DNA from 3 places in the Marinobacter sp. Arc7-DN-1 genome. Region 1 is predicted to be linked to each of the others. Evidence: riboswitches for the same ligand, from Rfam matches in the RefSeq annotation. Region 1 holds a riboswitch; each other region holds the start of a gene.

Region 1 (7,467 bases):
TCGCCATTGAGGTAACCGTGCACTGGGCAAACCGAGAAGGTGGGCGTTACTGTGATATACGGCAATCGGTAATTCTCCAGCACCCGTTGTACAAACCGACCGCAGGTGGCAGCATCGATGACGCGCTCGCGCATATACAGATGTAGTACGGTGCCACCGGTGTAGCGGGTTTGCAGCTCATCCTGAAGGTCCAGAGCCTCGAAGGGGTCATCCGTATAACCCACTGGGAGCTGACTGGAATTGGTGTAGTAGGAAGCATCGGGTATGCCTGCCTGCAGGATACCGGTAAAACGTTTCTGGTCCTCCCTGGCAAACCGGTAGGTGGTGCCTTCGGCTGGCGTGGCCTCCAGGTTGTAGAGGTTGCCGGTTTCTTTCTGGTAGGCCTTCATGCGTTCGCGAACGTGGTCAAGAACGTCCAGAGCAAGCGCCCGGCCTGACTCGCTGGTGATGTCTTCCCGGTCATCCGTGTAATTGCGGACCATCTCGTTCAATCCATTCACCCCAATGGTGGAGAAGTGGTTTCTCAGGGTCCCCAGGTAGCGTTTGGTGTAAGGGAACAGACCCTCTGCCATCAACTGGTCAATCACCCTGCGCTTGGTTTCCAGGCTATCCCGGGCCAGGCCCATCAGCTTATCCAACCGGGCAAGCAGCGCGCTCTTTTGCCCCTTGTAGAGATATCCAAGGCGAGCGCAGTTTACGGTAACGACACCCAGAGAGCCGGTTTGCTCGGCGGAACCGAACAGGCCATTACCGCGTTTGAGCAGCTCGCGCAGGTCCAGCTGCAGGCGACAGCACATGGAACGGACCATGTTGGGCTCCAGGTCTGAATTCAGGAAGTTCTGAAAATACGGCAGGCCGTAGCGGGCGGTCATTTCAAACAGTCGCAGGGCATTGTCCGACTCCCAGTCAAAATCCCGGGTGATGTTGTAAGTGGGAATGGGAAAGGTGAATACCCGGCCCATGCTGTCACCAGCGGTCATCACTTCAATATAGGCCTGGTTGATAATGTCCATTTCGGCCTGCAGGTCGCCATAACTGAAGGGCATTTCCACACCGGCAATCACCGGGATCTGTCCACGCAGGTCTTCCGGGCACACCCAGTCCAGGGTGATGTTGGTGAAGGGAGTCTGGGTGCCCCAGCGGGAGGGTACGTTCAGGTTGTAGACAAACTCCTGGACACACTGGCGAACCGCTTCATAGCTCAGGTTGTCCTTACGGATATACGGCGCAAGGTAGGTGTCGAAGGAGCTGAAGGCTTGGGCCCCTGCCCATTCGTTTTGCAGGGTGCCGAGAAAGTTCACCATCTGGCCGATGGCGCTGGACAAGTGCCTGGGAGGCCCGGCTTCCACTTTGCCCGGCACACCGTTGAGCCCCTCATGCAGCAGAGTTCGCAAGGACCAGCCGGCACAGTAACCACTGAGCATATCGAGGTCATGAATGTGCAGATCGGCATCACGGTGGGCCTGGCCGATTTCCGGGGTGTAAACCTCGTTCAGCCAGTAGTTGGCAATCACCTTGCCGGCGGTATTCAGAATCAGACCGCCGAGGGAGTAGCCCTGATTGGCGTTGGCGTTTACCCGCCAGTCGCTGCGATGAAGGTATTCACTAACGGTGGCCGAGATATCCAGCAAGGATGGATCGGCAGCTTCTGAGGTGGTCGTGGCGGGCATGTGCTCCTCCTGGAATCGCATCAGGTCTGTAGAACCTTCGCGTATACAGGAGATCACACACGGGCAACCAGACCCGGGGCTTGACCAACTGTTCACCCTGAGTCGCGAAGGTGCAGTGCATGTTGCCCTGGCAGGTCTTCGGACTCAGGGGCGTGAACCTTCCGGTTCGGCCTTGCGTGGCGACTTCCCGGCTTGCGCCAGTGTCATCATGCCACGGTTGTTCCCCAATACCGCTGCGCGTCAGTTCCGGAGTCTCACCGGATTCCTTGCCACAAACACAACATATTGTGGCTTACCAGGACACAATTACTATATATATTAATGCAGAAAAATTCAACCAAGAAAATTTATCTCGTTTACTTCTTAAAAATCGAACAAAGGGAGAGAATGAGCGAGGGATTGGGAAACAGAGGAAAGGCGGCGGCAACACCAGCCAGCCCGGTAACGGACAAGCTGGCTGGAGGCCTTCAATTAATCAGTAACCACCTTTCTTGCCGGTACCCACGTAGGCAAAATCCCACTCCACATCGAACGGAACCCACCATTTGCCGACACCGGTTTCTTTGTCCTTATGGCGATAAAATCCCTGATAGGGGGGCGGATCAATGTGATAAACCACATGGTATTTGCCCGGGCCGTCCAGCTTGATGTTGGCACCGTAGTGCGGTCCATCAGAGGCCACCATCGGCATGAAAGCGCCGGTTCTGGACCAATCCGAACCATCTTTGGTCAGCGTGAAGGTAATTCCCAGATAAGGAACCCAGGCACCGGCACCGTTATTGTTACCAGGCAGTGCGGCGATATCCGCTTCCAGATGGATATCCTTTTCACCCATGCCCGGCAGTTCCGGTGTCATCATCACCGGCTGCAGGTACACCGCGCCGATTTCCATGCCATGCTTCTCTACGGGCTCACCGACCACCACTTCGCCAGCAATAGCGTGGCCGGCAAGCACCAGGCTGCCGGTCAACATGGCAGCAGCAGTGAATGCGCGAGTGCTTGTTTTCATAGCCTTACTCCTCTTTTAGGGTGGTTTCACATCTTCTTTTTTGATCGGGAACTTGCCGGAATGCGGTAGATCTCAGAGCACCGCCATCCACCAGGCGGCAGCCATGGCACTGCTGCCCGCCGCACTCGGTAACAGCGCCAGCCAGCGGCCACGGCCAACACCCAGGCCCTGCAGAATTCGCCAGGCCAGCCAAACACTCCAGACCCAGCCGAGAAAAATCATTGCGGCTTTCGCATTACTGACCTGCACGGCGGTCATACCCAGGCGCAGAAAGGGGGTGAACAGCTCGGTGGCGAGGCCGATCATCAGAGCCATCAGCGCCACGGGGGCCTGGCTGTAACCAATCTGGACGAAGGCCTGAAACAGGCTTGCGGTACCGCCCTGCAACCTGGCCAGCCCGGCACTCGCCAGACATGCCACACTCAGCACCAGAGCAGACAATGCCATGACCGCGACCATGGTGCCGGCGATCATGAAGAAATCGAGCCAGCGAAAGACTTCCCGGCGCTCCGGATGCACACTCATCAGCCAGGCCGGCCCAGGCTTACCAATCCAGTACTGGCCCTGTTCGATAAACCAGGTACCTGCCACTTGCCGCCAGTCGCTGTAAAATGGCAGCACCAGCCATAAGAAGCCACCCAGAGCCACACCGGCACCCAGAAAGATAAACAGGATTTCCCAACCATCCGGGGCATGATGACGAATGGATTCCAGTTCCTGACCCGGCCTGCGGAAAGACACCGCCAGGCCCGCTGTATGGCCGGGCAGAATACAGCGCAGGCATTCGATGCAATGGCGAGTAGCCCGTTTACGGGGCAAGTCGATATAGGTAGGGCAAATGGTTTTGTCAGTGAGTTCGTCCGGTCCGGACTTCCACTTTCGCGGGCAAAGCTGCACCGCACCCAGGCGGGCAAATACCCCCAGTAATAACCCTATGGGGCACAGGTGCCGGCACCATACCCGCTTGTTGCGCCCCCAGAGCCAACCGACGATGACGGCCATTACGAAGGTGCCGCCGAAGATTTCCAGAGTCGCCTCCGGGTGGTCACGTACACCGGTGGTCTGGCCCAACAGGGTGATAATGATAAAGCTGAGGATGGGCGTGCCCGGCCAGCGAACCCATGCCGGTGTCTGCATTTTCAGTCCATGGCGGTTGGCCAGTTCCGACGCGGCCCCCATCGGGCACAGAAAACCGCACCAGCTTCTTCCGGTAATCACCACCGAGAAAAACACCAGAGGGAACCACACACCCCACAGCAGATAGTTTGCCAGCACCCGGCCATCATCCAGAAAGGTTGCCTGTTCTGCTGACTCCGGCAGATACACAGGGACGACCAGCACAGCCAGGAATACCAGGAACATGACCACATGCACCCAGGGCAACCAAGGACCCAGACGGGAGAGAATGCGTTCTACACCGGGATGCTTTGAAGCACGATCAGAACCCCCAACAAAACGCGTTGGCGCTGAGGTTTCACTGATGTCTTTTATGGGAATGGCATTCATAGCGTTACCCCTGATGAACCACACCAACTTTACAACAGAAAAAACCTAATGATAATGATTCTTATCAAACCCCAGTCTTTGGTCTCATCTCCATGAGCCGGGTGGAAAATTGACGGGCACCTCGTTTTCAACCAACCGGCGAGGTTACTTCAGCGGCAGCTCAGCATCGGGGCCAATTTTGGGCTTGCATGTTGGCAGCCTGCCGTCGAGAATAAAGTAATTGATTACTTTCTTTGGGCCAAACCATGCCAGACAAGCAGCCGCCCCCCAAGCGCGATTATCAGAGTACCGAGCAACGCCAGTCCTCCACTATTGAAGCGGTGGTGCACCTGTGCGGCGAGCAAGACCCCTCTACTCTGACGACTGCCCGTATTGCCGATGAAGTCGGGCTATCCCAGGGCGCCCTGTTCAAGCACTTCCCCAACAAGAACAGCCTGTGGGAATCGGTGGCGGGCTGGGTTGCCGAGCAGCTTACCCAACGGGTATTCAGTGTTGCAGACCAGCATGAACGGGCCGATCAGGCCCTGGAAGCCATGTTTCTGGCCCATATCGGATTCATTGCCAGCCATCCCGGCATTCCTCGGTTGATGCTGGGACAGCTCCAGAAACCGGGCAACCACCGGGCGAAACGCATTATCCGTCAGACCCTGGCCACCTACCGGCAGAAAGTAGTCTCTCTGCTGAATCTTGGTATTGAACAGCAATGCATAACCCCGACCATCGACACGGAAGCTGCTGCCGTGCTCTATCTGGGTGCCATTCAGGGGCTGGTAGTTCAGGGCATGGTGGGTGGCGATGTCCGCGACCTGGAACAGGTAGCCCCTCGCATATTCCGGTTGTTCAGCGCAAGCTTCCAGGAGATTCCCGATGACCCGAAAAAATAAGCTCATCCTCGCCCTGACGCTGATTGCCGGCATCGCCTTCGTGGTGATCATGGTGAAACTGAAGCAACCACCGGAGCGCACAGCTGAACAGCTGGCAGCGACACCAGCCAGACTCCTTGAAGTTACTCCCCTCACCGTTCGCACCGAAGCCCGTGGTTATGGTCAGGTGTTACCGGCCCGGAGCTGGAAGGCCGTGGCCAATGTGGGCGGTCGCATTATCTGGAGGAGCCCGGAGCTGGAAAGCGGCAACCTGATCCCCGAAGGCACCCGCTTGCTACAGATAGACCCGACCCGCTACGAACTCGCGGAAGCCTCCGCCAAGGCCGATATCGCCGGCCTTGAGGCAGAGCTTCGGCAACTGGATCAGGAAGAGCAGAACGCCCGGGAACTGCTGAAACTGGAAAACCGCCGGCTGGCCCTGGCCCAGCGGGAGCTGGAGCGGGCAAAAACCCTGACGGATCGTGGTGCCCTGTCTGAAACCCGGCTGGATGAACAACAGCGGGCCACCCTGCAGCAACAACAGGCTGTGCAGTCACTGAAAAACCAGCTCAACCTGATTCCGGTAAAACGGGAGACCCTGAACGCCCGCCTGGCCCGGAGTGATTCGGCCCTGGCCAGTGCCCGGGAAGACCTTAAAGATACCCGGTTTGAAGCCCCCTGGGATATGCGGGTTCACCAGTCCGAAATCGAAACCGGGCAACAGATGAGCCCCGGCCAGACCCTGTTTGTGGCAGACGACATTTCTGCCGCAGAAGTCACGGTGCAGCTGGAAATGTCCGAGCTTCGGAACGTGCTGTCCCAGATCCCGGGTGCTCCCGCCCCGACAGCCCCTGGGGAAGCACCCGAGGGTTTTCCCGATTTCCACCAACAACTGCCGCTGGACTCACTGACGGTGTGGGTGTACCCCACCGGCGCTCCCGACAGTCGCTGGCCCGGCAAGCTGACCCGGGTCACCAGCAGTCTTGATCCGGCCACCCGCACCATTCAGGCGGTGATAGCGGTGGAGGAGCCTTATCGCAATGCCAACCCGCCAGCCCGGCCACCGCTGGTACGAAACATGTTTGTGCAGTCGTCTATCACAGCGCCTACACCCAATCCAGTGCTGGTGGTGCCGGCCAGCACCATTCACCAGGGCGAGGTATACCTGGCGGACAGAGATGACCGCCTGAAACGCCAGCCAGTCACCGTTGCCTGGCAGCAGGGTGACCTTGCTATCGTTACAAACGGTCTGAAGCCGGGTGACCGCCTGATTCTCGATGATCTGGTGCCGGCCATTGAAGGCACACCGTTAGCCCCGCAAACCGATGATCAGGCCCTTAAAGCTCTGCAGCACCAAGTTATGGGAGAGCAACGGTGATCCGCTGGTTCGCCGGCCACCCCACCGCCGGCAATCTGCTGCTGATTCTGATGCTGGCGATGGGCTTGTTTGCCGCACCGAACCTAACCCGGGAAACCTTTCCGGACTACCTGCCGCCGGAAGTCAGCATCACCATAGAATACCGGGGGGCCACTGCGGCGGATGTGGAAGAAGCCATCTGCCAGCGCCTGGGTGAGGCGCTGCAGCGGGTGGACTACATGAAGGAAATCTCCTGCACTGCCCGGGACAACCAGGCCCAGACCATTGCCAGCATGTCACCAGAGGGCGATATGGGCCGGTTTCTGGATGATATTCGCACCGAAACCGAGGCCCTGACCGACCTGCCCGAAGAAGCCGAAGACCCGATTATCCGCGAGCTCTACCGCACCAACCTGGTGGCCGCCATCGCGGTTTACGGACCCATGAGCTTCGCCCATCTGGAGACTTACACCAACCAGCTGCAAGACCGGCTTTTCGCCATGGAAGGCGTGGCCGATGTCATTCCCGTTGGTCTGTCCCAGCGCCAGTGGCACATCGAAGTCTCCCGCGACCTGCTGCGCCAGTATAGCCTCGGTGTGCGAGACATTGCCCGCGCCATCAGCAGCCAGAACCTGAACATGCCCCTGGGCAACATTGAAACCGACAGCCAGGATATACAGCTGCGGTTTGTCGATGAACGGCGCTCACTACAGGCCCTGGCCAAACTTCCGGTCGTCGGTGGCGAAGCCGGTGCCGTGCTGACCCTCGGCGACCTTGCCACCATTACCGAAGCCCATGAACGGGAAGAGGAACGGGTGGAATTCAACGGCCAGCGCGCCATCGTTCTGGAGGTTCACAAGAACCGCCATGACGATGCCCTGAGGGTCATGGACTCGCTGCAAACGTTCGTTGATGAGGAAAAAGCCCGCCGGGCTGGCACTGTAGAACTGGAAATCACCCAGGATATGACGTCGATCGTCAAGGACCGCCTGCAAATGTTGGTGGCCAACGGTATCACCGGCTTACTGCTGGTGGGTCTGGTAATGGCACTGTTCTTCCGCC
Region 2 (7,467 bases), 1.2 Mb from region 1:
GTCGACGGTAAAGGCGACGATATCGATTACCTGACCGCCAGGTTTGACCAGATGGCGGGGCGCATTGCCGCGCAACTGGACCAGTTGAAAGACAAGGACGCCCAGCGCCGCCAACTGGTAGCCCAGGTGTCTCACGACCTGCGCACCCCCCTGGCGTCGATCCAGGGCTACATTGAGGCGTTACGCCTTAAGCAGGATACCCTGAGTGGCGATGAGCGCGCCCGGTTTCTCGATGTGGCACTGGCGGAAACTCACCGGCTCGGACGCCTGGTGGAAGAACTGTTTGAGCTGGCAGCCCTGGATGCCCGGGAAAAGCAGCCCACACCCGAGCCGTTCGTGGTTGCCGAACTGCTGCACGATGTGGTGCAGAAACACCGGCCCGAAGCCGAACACGCCGGCGTGTCCCTGTCCATTGTCGAGGTTGCTCCTGTGCGGGTTCTGGCCGACATCGCCATGACCGAGCGGGTACTGGATAACCTGATAGGAAATGCCATCAACCATTCGCCCAGGGCCAGCGAGATCACCCTTGGCGTCGCCGCCAGGGAGCATGGCGCGGAGATTACCGTGGCTGATGCCGGCCCCGGTATTGACGCGGCCGATATGGATCACCTGTTCGAACCTTTCTATCAGGCCCCTGGCTCCTCTCGCATCGGCCACGCCGGGCTCGGCCTGGCCATTGCCCAGCGGATGGTATCCCTGCAGCAGGGCCGGCTCTCGGTCCGCAGTGACACCGGCGCTGTTTTCTCTGTCTGGCTTCCGCTGGCGGATGAGCCAGAGGGTGCCGCCGGTAAATAATCCACGATGTTATGGATTCGTGACAACTACCGAACGCTTTCGTGAATCCGGGGCGGTACGCTGTCGGCATGGAATCACGTAGAGGAGAGTTATCATGAAACGCACGATTACGGGTATGTTGGCCGCCTTGGCGCTGGTGTCTTTCGGTGGCCTGTTTGCGGCTTACGCGACCGCTGACAAGCAGGATCGCAAAGACACAGAATTCGCACCGGATGATCCCGGGCTGGCGGTGGCCACCTTTGCCGGCGGCTGTTTCTGGTGTGTCGAGGCCGGTTACGAAAAGATCCCCGGCGTGGTCGAGGCGGTCTCGGGTTACGCCGGTGGCGATGAACAGAATCCCACCTACCAGCAGGTCTCGTCTGGCCGCACTGGCCACACCGAAGCAGTCCAGGTGTATTACGACCCGGAGAAAATGACCTACGAAGGTCTGCTGGCCGGGCTGTGGCGGATGATGAATCCGACCGACATCAAGGGTCAGTTTGTGGACCGGGGTCGGCAGTACCGCCCGGCGATCTTCTACCACAACGATGAGCAGAAGCGCCTGGCGGAGGCGGCCAGGCAGGCGCTTGAGGCATCAGGTATCTACGACAACCCGGTGCTGATTGAAATTGTGCCGTTGAAAACCTTTTATCCGGCAGAGAAGTACCACCAGGACTATTACAAGAAAAATCCGATTCGCTATAACTTCTACACCTTCAATTCAGGCCGTTATCAGTTTATCGAGAAGGTGTATGGTGAAGACTACGAACTGGACTTTTCCCGATTCAGGCCGGCAGCCATGGCGACCGGCGAGGCGGACCCGGGCTTTGATCGCCAGAGCTTTGTGAAGCCTGATCAGAAAACCCTGAAACAGCGGCTGACCGATAGGCAGTATGAGGTCACCCAGGAAGACGGCACCGAACCGGCATTCAATAACCCGTACTGGGACAACAAGCGGGCGGGCCTGTATGTGGATATTGTCTCAGGTGAGCCCCTGTTCTCCTCCCGGGACAAATACACATCCGGCACCGGCTGGCCCAGCTTTACCCGTCCCATCACGCCGGATGCGGTGGTTGAGCGGGATGACAGCTCATTCTTCACGAGCCGGACGGAAATTCGCAGCCGCTACGCGGACTCCCACCTGGGCCATGTGTTCAACGATGGCCCGGCCCCCACGGGACTGCGCTATTGCATGAATTCCGCTGCCATGAAGTTCATTCCCCTGGAGGACATGGCTTCGGCGGGTTATGGCGAATGGATCAACGAGGTCCAACCCAAGGCCGATATGGCCAGTCAGTAGCCGGGCCGGACGCCCAGGCGGCGGGATTGGGGCATCTGGGAAGGTTGGATTGGCGCAGCGTAATCCGACAATAAGGCTACAGCCAGAGATCGCCAATCGCCGTTTGCCGGCTGAAGTGATGCAACACCTGGGCCTGCAACAACTCCGCCGTGGCAATGGCATCGATCAGCGCGTTGTGGGCCGCGTAATGGGGCAGCCCATAACGCAGCCTGCTGTCCGCTAACCTGATCGATACCGGACATTTCCCCAGGAATCGCTGCCACATGGTAGGTTGGCGGTTCGGGTGCAGGTGGGCCTCAATGGCCATGGTGTCGAGGACCGGAAAGCGGATGCCTTCACCAAGCCGCCACTTCAGCGCCACATCCAGGAACGGTCGTTCGATATTCCGGTAGTGGACAACAGGGACACGGCCACTCAGGCAGGCAAACAGATCCTCAAGAATGTCTTCCAGATCCGGTGCCTTGTCGATATCGCTGTGGGTGATGCCGTGGATGGCAATGGAGGTCTGGTGCAGGGGCAGTTTCGGGCGCACGATCCAGTGCCTGGCCTCGGCCAACCGGATCCCGTCCAGCGTGAAGGGCACCAGACCGATACTGACAATCGAGTTCTGGTTGGCATCGAGGCCTGTGGTCTCAAAGTCGACAGCCACCAACGGAACCTCTGACAGCGGCGTATCGGGCGATACGCATCCGCTCTCGTAAAAAGCTTTCAGAAGCGGTGACTTACTCTGGTCGGCCATGGCCTGATACTGCTCCGGCCATGGCAGGCTGGTGAGGGAGTGTTCAGCCCGCGAGTCATCAGACATTGCGGGTCACCTGGGTGTTGTACCGGAATTTCAGGAATTTCTGGGCATTACTGACCACCTGGAAGGCATCCTTGAGGTGGCTGCGCTCAAAGGGTGACAGGTCTTCCGGCCGGACATTGTTGTCCGGCTCCCGCCCCGCCTCAATGGCCAGGGCCTGGTGTCGTATCCGGACAATCGAAATGAATTCCAGGGCGTCCCGAAGGTTGCCGAGATCATCGTCCAGCAGCAGCTTGGTATTGCCGATGGCTTTCAGCCGCTCGAAGGAATTCTGGGCCCGGGAGCCGCAGGCCAGGGCGTGGACCCGGATCAGGTCCGACAGCGGAGCGGTGCCCCGGCGTTTGAGGTTGAAGGTTTTCTGCTGTTTGCCGTCCTCTTCCAGCACAAAGGTGCGGAAAAAGCCGATGGGCGGTGTCCGGTTCAGGGCGTTGCGGGCCAGGAGTGACAGGAACCGCTGGCTGTTGCTGGCCTTGTCGGCCACCAGGGTTTTCAGCTGCTCGGCAAATTCGGTCTGGCCATAGATGCCGTCCAGATCGAAGAAGATGTTGCTGTTGAGCAGGGCCTGGGCCTTCGGGTTGTCAATCCAGTCGGTGAAGTAGCCTTTCCACACCCGCAGCGGCTGCCGCCACTTCTGGTTGGTGGCCATGATATCGCCGGTGCAGTAGGTGTATCCGCATTCGGCCAGTCCGTCACTGACAAATTTCGCCAGCGCCAGGAAATACTCATCGTGCTGTTCGGGAACAAACCCGTCGTCCAGGATCATGGCGTTGTCCTGGTCCGTCACTACCAGTTGCTCATCACGGGCCATGGAACCCAGGGCCATGAAACAGTAGGGAACCGGGGGCGGGCCGAGTTTTTCCTCGCCCAGCTCAAGCAGCCTCTGGGTAAAGCTGCGCCCGATTCCGGCCATGGCACTGCCGATCATGTGGGAATTGGCGTCTTCGTTTACCATCCGCACGAAACTGTCGCGCACATCCCGGCTGATCTTCCTCAGGCCTTTAACATCCTGCTGATGGTAGATATTGCTGACCAGGTAAAGGCTGCTCTGGCTCTCGTATTTCACAATGTCGGACAGGGCGATCACGCCCCGCACCTCGTCCCGATCCATCACGGGGAGGTGGTGCACATTGTTGTGAAGCATGGTGAGCATGGCTTCGAAGATGAAGGCGTTCGAGCGGATGGTGATCAGGTCCTCCGACATGATGTCACTGATGGGTGTCTCCGAGGGCAGGGCTTCGCTGAGCGCACGGGTGCGAAGGTCGCGGTCGGTAATAATGCCCTTTAGCAACGGCTTTTCACCTTCCTCGTCCATCAGTAGCAGGGCGGAAACGCCATTGTCCGTCATGATCCGGGCGGCTTCCTGGAGCCGGACCGTGCAGGGCGCCGAGACCGGTTCCCGGGCAATCAGGCGGGTGACTTTTGAGGTCATCAGTTGGTTCGACTTTTCCCGCCGGGAAAGGGCGGATCGCAGGCGGCTGCGGTCCTCGATTTCCACGAAATCGGCAAAATTCTCATCGTTTTCCCACAGGTAGTGGAAGGTTTCACCGGGGATCTTGTAGATCAGCGTGTCTTCGAGGGCCTTCGCCGGAAACCGCACCTTCTTGCGCATCAGCAGGCCAAACTGGCCGAATATCTCTCCTTCGCCGATCCGGTTATACAGCTCGCCGGTGCGCCGATAGATCTCCACGGCCCCGCTGCGCACATAGCAAAGCCAGGTGTTCTGCTCACCGAACTCCAGGATCTGGGTGCCGGCCTTGAAATACACCACCTCAATGCCGCCAACCACCCTGTCGAGCAGCTCCTCGGGCAGCTCGTCAAACGGCGGGTACTGCGCCATGTGATTGCGGATGTCGATAAGCTCGGCCTGCATAAAACTCCCTGTTTTGACGGAGGAAAATCAATCTGAGATAAGCAATATAGCAGTGGTAGGAAGCAGCGGCCATGTCGACATTTGACGGATCTCATTGACCGCTTTCGTCGGTGTTGCTAGCCTTCCGGTACTTTTTTCAGGTGTCCGTCGCACAGCGCGACGGGTGAAACGGGAAATCGGTGAGCCTGGCATTGCCAGCGCAAGTCCGATGCTGCCCCCGCAACGGTAAGCAGGATAACGGCAATCTGATGCGCCACTGTGTCGTCATGGCATGGGAAGGTGATTGCCCGGGAACCTCGGTTCCGCCTGCCAGCCCGGAGACCGGCCTGGAAAAACACCCGATGTTGCGGTGGGCGACCTGGGTGGGTGATAGTCCGGTTCCGCTTTCCTGCCACCCGATGACCGCCCGCCCCCTGCTTTCCCGTTCCGCAACAAAACCCAGATTCCTGCGCGGGTGCGCGCGGTGCGGAGCCACGAATAATGACTGTGAAACCTTCCTTCCCTGCCCTGGTGACGGCAACGTCGCTGTTAACCCTGCCTGTCCTTGCGTTGGGCCAGAATGACAATGACACCGAAGCCCTTGATCCGATCATCGTCACGGCAACCCTTGGTCCGAAAACCGTGGGTGAAAGCCTGTCGTCGGTGACGGTCATCGAAAAAGACGACATCCGTCGCCAGCAACCAGCCGAATTCCGGGATCTGCTGGACGCCCAGCCAGGTGTTAATGTGGTTTCCGATGGCAGCTATGGCAAGACCACCAGCGTATTCCTGCGCGGTGCCGGCAGTTCCGGTACGGTTCTGCTGCTGGACGGTATCCGCCTGCGCTCAGCCACCGCCGGCATCCCGCCCTGGCAGTTCCTGCCGCCGGAGCTGATGGAGCGGGTCGAGCTTGTACGCGGTGCGAAAAGCTCCCTGTATGGGGCGGATGCGGTGGGCGGTGTTATCCAGGCGTTTACCCTCGAGCCAGAAGCGGGCCGCCAGGGCTGGGCGGAACTGTCCGGTGGCTCCCACGAGACGCTTGAAACCACGGCCGGCGTGGCCGGAAGGGAAGGGCAGTCGGCGTTTCTGGCCGGCGGGGTTTATTCCGATACCGAGGGCACTAGCTTGCGGGCCGGTGGCGAGGATAAGGGGTTTCGCAATGCCGGCGGGCTGGCAAAGATCAGCCACGAGTTTCGCCAGGGCGGCGGTGCCGGGCTGACGGTGTTCCAGTCCGAGGGCAATACCGAGTTTGAAGGTGGTGATACCGATTTCCTGATCCGTGCCATGGGGCTGTATCTGGAGGCGGTTGCCAGTGACTACTGGCGCACCCGGATTCAGTTCTCAGAGGCCAGGGATGAACAGGACACCTTCGGGAGTTTTCCGAGCACCTTCGACACCCTGTCCCGCTCTGCGCGCTGGGAAAACACGTTGACTGCCGGCGTCCACGAACTGGTTCTTGGCTCGGAGGTGGTGATCGACGAAGTGGACGGCAGTAGCGACTTCCTCGAAAACAGCCGGTCGAACAGCGCGGTATTTGGTCAGGGACGCCTGAACTTCGATGCGACAGACCTGATGCTCAGCCTTCGCCTTGATGACAACGAAGCCTACGGCAAGGATGAGACGGGGGGTGTGGCCCTTGGCCACCAACTGGACCGGGCCCATCGTTTGCGCCTCAGCTATGCCACTTCGTTCCGGGCTCCAACCTTCAATGATCTTTATCTGACAGTACCATTCTACACCGGTAATCCCGACCTTGATGCGGAAGAAGGCCAGATGATCGAGGCCGGTTTTACGGGGCGTTATGACCACTGGTACTGGGACATTGCGCTCTATCAGAACGATGTGAAAGACCTCATTACCTTTGTCTCTGACCCGGTAACGTTTGAGGGCACAATGGAAAACGTAGAGACGGCCCGGATCCGCGGTATCGAAGTTTCCTCGGGTATTGAAACCGCGGACTGGAACCTGGCAGCAGCCGTAACCTACGCGGACACCGAAAATCGGGATAGCGGTGCCCGCCTGCCGCGCCGTGCCGAAAAGAATGTGCGTCTCGACGTTGATCGCCTGTTTGCGCAATGGTCTGTCGGTGCCAGCTTCATCGCCGAGAGTGACCGCTATAATGATGCAGCCAACACCAGCCTTCTGCCCGGGTACGGCACAGTCGATATAAGAACAGCCTGGAACTTTCAGCCGGGCTGGTCGGCGTCACTCAAGGTCGACAATCTGCTGGACCGCCGCTATGCCACCAGTCGGGGCAATGACAGCGTGACCTTCGAACCTTTCGACTATCTGGCCGCTGGCCGGACCTTCATGGCCTCGGTGCGCTATGATTTTCAGCAGTAACTTTATTGATCGGAAAGGCTTTCTGTCTTGATGAGGCATCTCGGGCTCGCCGCACTGTTTGTCCTGGTTCTGCCTGCGTCCTTGTCGGCGCAGGCAGGCGGCCCGTGTGCTCGCGACGCGCTCGGCCATGAGGTGTGCCTGGCTGATCCCGCCCGGCGGGTTGTCTCGCTGTCACCGGGCGCCACCGAACTGCTGTTCTCCGCCGGTGCCGGCGGGAAGGTGGTGGCGGTGAGTGCCTGGAGCGACTATCCGGCAGAAGCGGTGCAGTTACCGCAGGTAGGCGACAGTAGCCGGCTGGATCTGGAGGCCATCGTCTCGATGGCACCGGACCTGGTGGTGGCCTGGGTGGATGGCAACTCCCGCAGCCAGCTGGAACGGCTGTCAGAGCTTGGCGTTTCC
Region 3 (7,467 bases), 950 kb from region 1:
TCCTGCTGTTTCTCATTGCCAACCCGATTGTGATGTATGTGCTTGGGCCCGGAGCGGCGGGCTGGCTTTTGATTGCCGAGTTCATCTTCACTCTGGCCATGGCCCTGAAGTGCTATCCGCTGTTGCCCGGTGGCCTGCTGGCTGTGGAGGCCCTGCTGATCGGGCTGACTAACCCGGATGCAGTGTATCTGGAGGTGCTGACCAACTTCCCGGTGATCCTGTTGCTGATGTTCATGGTGGCGGGGATCTATTTCATGAAGGAGCTGTTGCTGGTGACCTTCACCCAGATCCTGGTGGGTGTGCGGTCCAAATCGGCGCTGTCGCTGCTGTTTTGCGGTGCGGCCGCGTTGTTGTCGGCTTTTCTGGATGCCTTGACGGTAACCGCCGTTATTATCTCGGTCGCCGTGGGTTTCTATGCTGTTTATCACAAGGTGGCTTCCGGCAAGGGCTATCAACACGCCGACCACAATGCCAACAGCGACGAAGAAGTGATCGAGCTGCACCGGGAGGACCTGGAAAATTTCCGCGCTTTCCTGCGCAGCCTGCTGATGCATGGTGCCATCGGCACCGCCTTGGGTGGCGTGGCGACCATGGTGGGCGAGCCCCAGAACCTGCTGATCGCGAAAGTGGTGGGCTGGGATTTTGCGACCTTCTTCCTGCGCGTGGCGCCGGTCAGTTTGCCGGTACTGGCGGCGGGTCTGTTCACCTGCTGGGCCCTGGAGAAGCTGCGCTGGTTTGGTTACGGCGGACGGCTGCCAAAACCCGTTCGCCGGGTGCTGGAGGAGTTTGCCGATAACGAGCGCGCCAAACGGACCAAGGCAGACCAGGCCGCCCTGTGGGTTCAGGCCCTGGCCGCGCTGATCCTGGTGGTGGGGCTGGCGTTTCATCTGGCCGAGGTGGGCCTGATTGGCTTGCTGGTGATTATCCTGATTACCTCGTTTACCGGCGTTACCGACGAGCACCAGATCGGCAGGGCGTTCCAGGAATCGCTGCCTTTCACCTCTCTGCTGGTGGTTTTCTTCGCCGTGGTGGCTGTAATTCACGAACAGCACCTGTTCAAGCCGATCATTGATTACGTGCTCTCGTTGCCGGCCAACCAGCAGCCCGGCATGTTCTTCATCGCCAACGGCATTCTCTCGATGATCAGCGATAACGTGTTTGTAGCGACGGTTTACATCAGTGAGGTCAAGCAGGCCCTGGATGCCGGTGCTATCAGCTATGAGCACTTCCAGAAGCTGGCGGTTGCCATCAACACAGGCACCAATCTACCAAGTGTTGCTACACCGAATGGCCAGGCCGCGTTCCTGTTTCTGCTGACATCCGCCATTGCTCCGCTGGTGCGTTTATCCTATGGCAAGATGGTCATCATGGCGTTTCCCTACACACTGGTGATGGGCGGAGTCGGCCTGTACATGGTAATTAACTATATTTGACAATCTTCCCGGTTTTTTTGCGGGCAGTGTCAGTGTAGATTTGGTCGGGTCTGTTAATCTTTGCTTAAACAGACCCGACATTTCCGGATTCCATGCGCAGCAGCTTTTCACTTCACTTGTTTGTCTTCCTGACGCCCGGGCTCTTTCATGTCGCCCGGCTCGTTATCCTGTTGGTAGCCGCTCTGTTATCAACAAGCGCCACCGCCCAGTCTGGCCCGGGCGCAAAAACCCTTCGCGTGGCTTATGTCGAGTTTCCGCCCATTACCTATCAAACCGACGACGGCGCACCGGCAGGCAGCTTCATCGAACTTACCCGTAAAGTGGCGGTTGAGGCGGGCTACAAGCCGGAATTTGTCTACTTGCCGCTGAGTCGCACGTATCTTTACCTGAGCAACGGAAGGATCGATGTCTGGCCCGGTGTGACCGAGGTTCCACGCCTGGTGGACGATGTCCTGGAGAGCTGGGTCAGCCCGTTGGCTGTGCAACTGAGTGCCTGGTACCGTGAAGGCACCCCGGCCCTTGATCATTTTGATCTGCTTCAAGGCAAACGGGTGATCGTGATTGGCGGCTACACCTACGGTGGTCTTTTGGCCTGGCTGGAACAGAACGGTGGCATACGGGTAACCGAAGCGCCGAACCACCGATCGGCCGTTGATATGCTGAAGCGCAAGCGGGGTGACTATCTCCTGGATTACCGGCAACCGGTTCAGGAAATCCTGACAGAGCCTTCGGATAGTGTTATCCGGGAATCGGAAGTGCGCACCCGCAATGCCGCGTGGATTTTCTCGCTTGCACATCCCCGTGCAGCGTTGCTGCGGGACGACTTTGATGATGCCTACCTGCGACTGGTGGAGAAGGGCGAAGTGCCCCCGGTGCGTGAAATTACCGGAGGTTATGTGATACCAGGGTTCCCCGAGGAACTTCGGTAAACGGCCCTTTGCACAGGGATATATCAGGGATTGAGCACGATATCACCGTACCAGGCTGTTGCGGTTTCGCCGGTGTTGTCCGAATCCGACATGATGGCAATGCCCACCACCGGTGGCGGTGCCTCGCCAAAGGCCTTTCGATAATCGGCCATGATATCCCGTTCAATCGTGACCCATTCACCGACCTGTTTTGAGCCGGAATTGACGGCGACCATCACGGTCTTCTCCGTGTAGGGGTTGGGCACGAACTCACCCTCTGGCAAGGTGTTGGCCCAGATGTAGTTCAGGGCATTGCCCGGTAGGGTTTCTCCGAACAGCACCTCCACGGTTTTGCGTTTGGCACGTTCGAAAAAGCCGGCCTTCTCAGGCTGAAATTCAAAGGCGACATAGATTCGGGCGGGGTAGTCATCCCCCGACTTTTCCCGGGCATCACCCTGTTCAAAAACGTTTGAGACTTTCCAGCGCCATTGCAGAACCAGCGAGTCGGACGGTTCCAGATTCACCCGGGCAATCAGGCCGGAAGCTCCGCCCCTGGTGGTGGCCTTCACCACCTGTTCTCCATCCTCTGTTACCAACTCATAGCGGGTGAGCTGGTCGATTTTGGGAAACTCCAGAGGCTCCCAGCCGTCGTTAAGGGACTGCATTTCAGAAAACGGAGTCAGGATTGCTTCCTGCGCACCGGCCTGGGAAAACGCCAACAAACAAACGAGGCTCAGAGCCCAGGTTTTGCAATACCCGGTTAAATGCATGACGGTTTTCCTCTGCTCAGACAGTAAGAAGGCAGACAGATGTTTTACCGGAAAGTGCCTTGTTCTGTAAAAGCTACCTGTATATAGTGTCTCCATCCTTGGCAAAATACCATATGTAGTGACCATCGCATAACCAACATGGTTGGCGCCTGATCAATCCCTACATCCTGGTATCGGGAATCCGGTGAGACTCCGGAACTGACGCGCAGCGGTATTGGGGAACGAGCGTGGCATCACAGACACTGGCGCAAGCCGGGAAGTCGCCACGCAAGGCTGAATCGAACGATTCACGCCCCTGAGTCCGAAGACCTGCCTGGGAGAACACTGCACCTTCGCGTTTCAAGGTGAGCAGATCGGACCCAGGCCAGGCTCGTAGGTCGGATTACGCATTCGCTAATCCTACGGTGCTGCTGCTCAGATCCCCTGCCTACGCGAAGGTTATGGAACTCAACGCGTATTCAGGAGAACAAAGCATGTCCGCCTCTGCCCTGGCCGAACCCCGGTCAACCTCACACGCCGATACCCAATCCCTGCAGGTCATCAAACGCAACGGCACCCTCGTTGGCTTTGATCTGTCCAAGATCAGCGTCGCCGTCACCAAGGCGTTTCTGGCCGTGGAAGGGGACAAAGCCGCCGGTTCTGCCCGTATTAACGATGCTGTGCACCGGGTCACCGAACAGGTTATCCACGCCATTGGCCGGCGCCTGAAAGCCGGCGGTAAAGTGCACATCGAAGACATCCAGGACCAGGTGGAACTGGCCCTGATGCGGGCCGAGGAACAGAAAGTGGCCAGGGCGTATGTGCTGTATCGGGAAGAGCACGCCCGCGAGCGTGCCCGCCATGCCCCGGTGGAGGCCCACCCGCACCTGACCGTGAAGAAAACCAGCGGCGAGATCGCCGCCCTCGATCTTGGCCTGATGAAGCTCCAGGTGGAGCAGGCGGCGACCGGGCTCGAAGGCATTGATGGCGATTCCCTGGTGGACGATGCACTCACCAATCTTTATGACGGCATCGCCGAGGAAGACGTACTCTCCGCGCTGATCATGACCGCCCGCAGCCGGATCGAGCAGGAGCCGGATTACAGCGTAGTTACTGCGCGTTTGCTGCTGGAACAGCTGAGACTGGAGAATGCCGCCGCCCTGAACCTGCCCATCAGCCGGCCGCTGGCGGAAATCTACCCGCAGGCACTCTCGGCATTCATTGAGGCCGGTATTCGCTATGAGCTTCTGGACGAAGCGCTGGCGGCCTACGATCTGGAGCGCCTGGGCGCGGCCCTGAAACCGGAGCGGGACCTGCAGTTCGGTTTCCTTGGTTTGCAAACCCTGTACGACCGGTATTTCCTGCACTGGAACAAGGCCCGGCTTGAGCTGCCGCAGGTATTCTTCATGCGGGTGGCCATGGGCCTTGCCCTGCGTGAAGACGATCCGAATGCGCGCGCCATCGAGTTCTACAAGCTGCTGTCCAGTTTCGATTACATGGCTTCCACACCGACGCTGTTCAACAGCGGCACCCGCCATTCCCAGCTGTCTTCCTGCTACCTGACGACTGTCGGCGACGACCTCGAAGACATCTACGGCGCCATCCGCGACAACGCCCTGCTCTCCAAATGGGCCGGCGGTCTGGGCAACGACTGGACACCGGTGCGGGCGCTGGGCGCTCACATCAAGGGCACCAACGGTCAGAGCCAGGGCGTGGTGCCCTTCCTGAAAGTGGTGAACGACACCGCCGTGGCGGTGAACCAGGGCGGCAAGCGCAAGGGCGCGGTGTGCGCCTATCTGGAAAGCTGGCACCTGGACATTGAGGAATTCCTGGAGCTGCGCAAGAACACCGGTGATGAACGCCGCCGCACCCACGATATGAACACCGCCAACTGGGTACCGGACCTGCTGATCGAACGCATGCGCGAAGACCGCGACTGGACGCTGTTCTCCCCCAGCGATGTGTCCGATCTGCACGATCTTTACGGCAATGCTTTCCGTGAACGCTATGAGTATTACGAGGCACTGGCGGAGCAGGGCAAGATCAACCTGTTCAGGAAGACCCCGGCCAAACAACTGTGGCGCAAGATGCTCACTGTGCTGTTCGAGACTGGCCACCCCTGGATCACCTTCAAGGACCCCTGCAACCTGCGTTCACCCCAGCAGCACCGGGGCGTGGTGCATAGCTCCAATCTGTGCACGGAAATCACCCTGAACACCAGCGCTGATGAAATTGCCGTGTGCAATCTGGGCTCGGTGAACCTGGCCGCCCACATCGCCAACGGCGAGCTGGATGTGCAGCGACTGGAGCGCACCGTGACCACCGCCGTGCGCATGCTCGATAACGTCATCGACATCAACTACTACGCCGTACCCCAGGCCCGCAATTCCAACCTCAGGCACCGCCCGGTGGGTCTTGGCCTGATGGGTTTTCAGGACGCGCTCTACCAGCTGGGCCTGCCATACTCCAGCCCCGAGGCAGTGGAGTTTGCCGATGTCGCCATGGAACAGCTCAGCTACTTCGCCATCCGCGCCTCGGCCACGCTGGCGGGTGAGCGCGGCGCTTACGACAGCTATGACGGCTCCCTCTGGCAGCGAGGCATCCTGCCCATCGACTCCATCAGCCTGCTCAAAAACGCACGCAGGGAAGGGGACCTGTCCATTAATACCAATGCCCGGCTGGACTGGACCCCGGTGCGGGAACTGATTGCCCAACACGGTATGCGCAACAGCAACGTCATGGCCATTGCCCCTACGGCGACCATTTCCAACATTGTGGGCGTGTCCCAGTCTATTGAACCTGCGTACCAGAACCTGTTCGTGAAATCGAACCTCTCCGGCGAGTTCACGGTGGTCAATCCCTCACTGGTTCGGGATCTCAAGGCGGAGGGGCTGTGGGACAACGTAATGGTCAACGACCTGAAATACTTCGACGGCTCCGTGCAGCAGATCGACCGTATTCCGGCGGTACTGAAAGCCCGCTACGCCACTGCGTTCGAGCTTGACGCCCGCTGGCTGGTGGAAGCCGCCGCCCGCCGCCAGAAATGGCTGGACCAGGCTCAGAGCCTGAACCTCTACATGGCCGAACCCAGCGGCAAGAAACTGGATGCCCTGTACCAACTGGCCTGGGAACGGGGCCTGAAAACCACCTACTACCTGCGTTCCCTGGGAGCTACCGGCGCCGAAAAAATCGCACCCGTATCCGCGCCACAGCCGCAGGTTTGCAGCATCGATAATCCGGACTGCGAGGCCTGTCAGTAACTGACTTTTTTAGCCACGGACACTCACGGACCCACACGGACGAAAAAACATCTTTGTCTTTGTCCGTGTGGGTCCGTGGCAAATCAAATTAAAAGGAACGAATAATGCTGAACTGGGACGACGAACCAAAAACCGAAACCAGGGCCGCCAATCCAGACGCCCCGGCCCCAGTGAATGTGGACGACAAACGCGTCGTCAACGGCAACACCGACATCAACCAGCTTGCGCCATTCAGGTACCCCTGGGCCTGGGAGTACTTCATGAACGCCAACAAGAACCACTGGACGCCGCTGGACGTCAACATGGCCCAGGACGTCCATGACTACCACCACCGGCTGACCGCGCCGGAAAAGCACGTGTACGAGAACGTGCTGGCCTACCTCACCACCTCCGACATCCTCGCCATGCGCAACATCGGCCTGGCTGTGATGGAAAAGATGAGCGCGCCGGAACTGCAGATCTACCAGGCCCGGCAGGTGTACGAAGAAGCCATGCACACCTGGGCCTACCAGCACTGCATCGAAACCCTGAACCTGGACCAGAGCGAGATCTACAACCGCTACCGGGTGGTGCCCGCCATCAACGGCAAAATCCAAATTGCCAACCGCCGGCTGAACGCCGCCATGCGCCCGGACATGAACCTGCGCAACAAGGATGACCTGGAGGAATTCATCATGTCCTACCTGTTCTTTGCGGCCGTGTTCGAAGGCACCTGGTTCTACAACGGCTTCAGTCCCATCTTCGCCCTCCAGCGCCGCGGCCTCATGCGCGGCACCGGTGAGCAGCTGCAGTACATCCTGCGGGACGAAGCCATGCACTTCTCCTTCGGCTTGAAAGTGGTGAACCAGATTATGGAAGAGGAGAGCATCACCTTCGATCCCAAAGCCGTGCGCGAGATGTGGGATGAGTCAGAAGCGGCGGAAACCGCCTACGCCAACTACATCCTGCGCGACCCCATCCTGGGTTACTCCGCCGAGTACCACAGCGAGCAGTTCCGCTTCGTGGCCAACCGCCGAGCCAGAACCGTGGGCCTGGAAGAGCCGTTCCCCGGCGCGCAAAACGTCTCACCCTGGCTGGATGAACAGGCCACCCTGCGCAAGGAGAAGAACTTCTTCGA

The links. A riboswitch is a leader RNA that binds a small molecule or an ion and turns the genes downstream of it on or off. The one in region 1 is predicted to bind cobalamin.
Region 2: it holds a riboswitch for cobalamin, as region 1 does, so the genes downstream of both, D0851_RS13750 (TonB-dependent receptor plug domain-containing protein) here and D0851_RS08310 (ribonucleoside triphosphate reductase) in region 1, are expected to answer to the same signal.
Region 3: it holds a riboswitch for cobalamin, as region 1 does, so the genes downstream of both, D0851_RS12690 (ribonucleoside-diphosphate reductase subunit alpha) here and D0851_RS08310 (ribonucleoside triphosphate reductase) in region 1, are expected to answer to the same signal.

Annotation. Positions count from the first base shown of each region.
Region 1 covers NZ_CP031848.1:1,753,240-1,760,706, forward strand. Annotated here, with positions in the region: partial or broken gene D0851_RS08310 (ribonucleoside triphosphate reductase) at 1-1,634, opposite strand, end outside; cobalamin riboswitch at 1,782-1,985, opposite strand; gene D0851_RS08315 (iron transporter) at 2,146-2,679, opposite strand; gene D0851_RS08320 (4Fe-4S binding protein) at 2,752-4,185, opposite strand; gene D0851_RS08325 (TetR/AcrR family transcriptional regulator) at 4,431-5,069, shown strand; gene D0851_RS08330 (efflux RND transporter periplasmic adaptor subunit) at 5,053-6,426, shown strand; gene D0851_RS08335 (efflux RND transporter permease subunit) at 6,423-7,467, shown strand, end outside.
Region 2 covers NZ_CP031848.1:2,927,207-2,934,673, forward strand. Annotated here, with positions in the region: gene D0851_RS13730 (sensor histidine kinase) at 1-795, shown strand, start outside; gene msrB (peptide-methionine (R)-S-oxide reductase MsrB) at 890-2,074, shown strand; gene D0851_RS13740 (3'-5' exonuclease) at 2,151-2,879, opposite strand; gene D0851_RS13745 (putative nucleotidyltransferase substrate binding domain-containing protein) at 2,872-4,746, opposite strand; cobalamin riboswitch at 4,868-5,091, shown strand; gene D0851_RS13750 (TonB-dependent receptor plug domain-containing protein) at 5,227-7,068, shown strand; gene D0851_RS13755 (cobalamin-binding protein) at 7,099-7,467, shown strand, end outside.
Region 3 covers NZ_CP031848.1:2,700,243-2,707,709, forward strand. Annotated here, with positions in the region: gene nhaB (sodium/proton antiporter NhaB) at 1-1,433, shown strand, start outside; gene D0851_RS12680 (substrate-binding periplasmic protein) at 1,526-2,362, shown strand; gene D0851_RS12685 (DUF3047 domain-containing protein) at 2,386-3,006, opposite strand; cobalamin riboswitch at 3,234-3,443, shown strand; gene D0851_RS12690 (ribonucleoside-diphosphate reductase subunit alpha) at 3,585-6,350, shown strand; gene D0851_RS12695 (ribonucleotide-diphosphate reductase subunit beta) at 6,455-7,467, shown strand, end outside.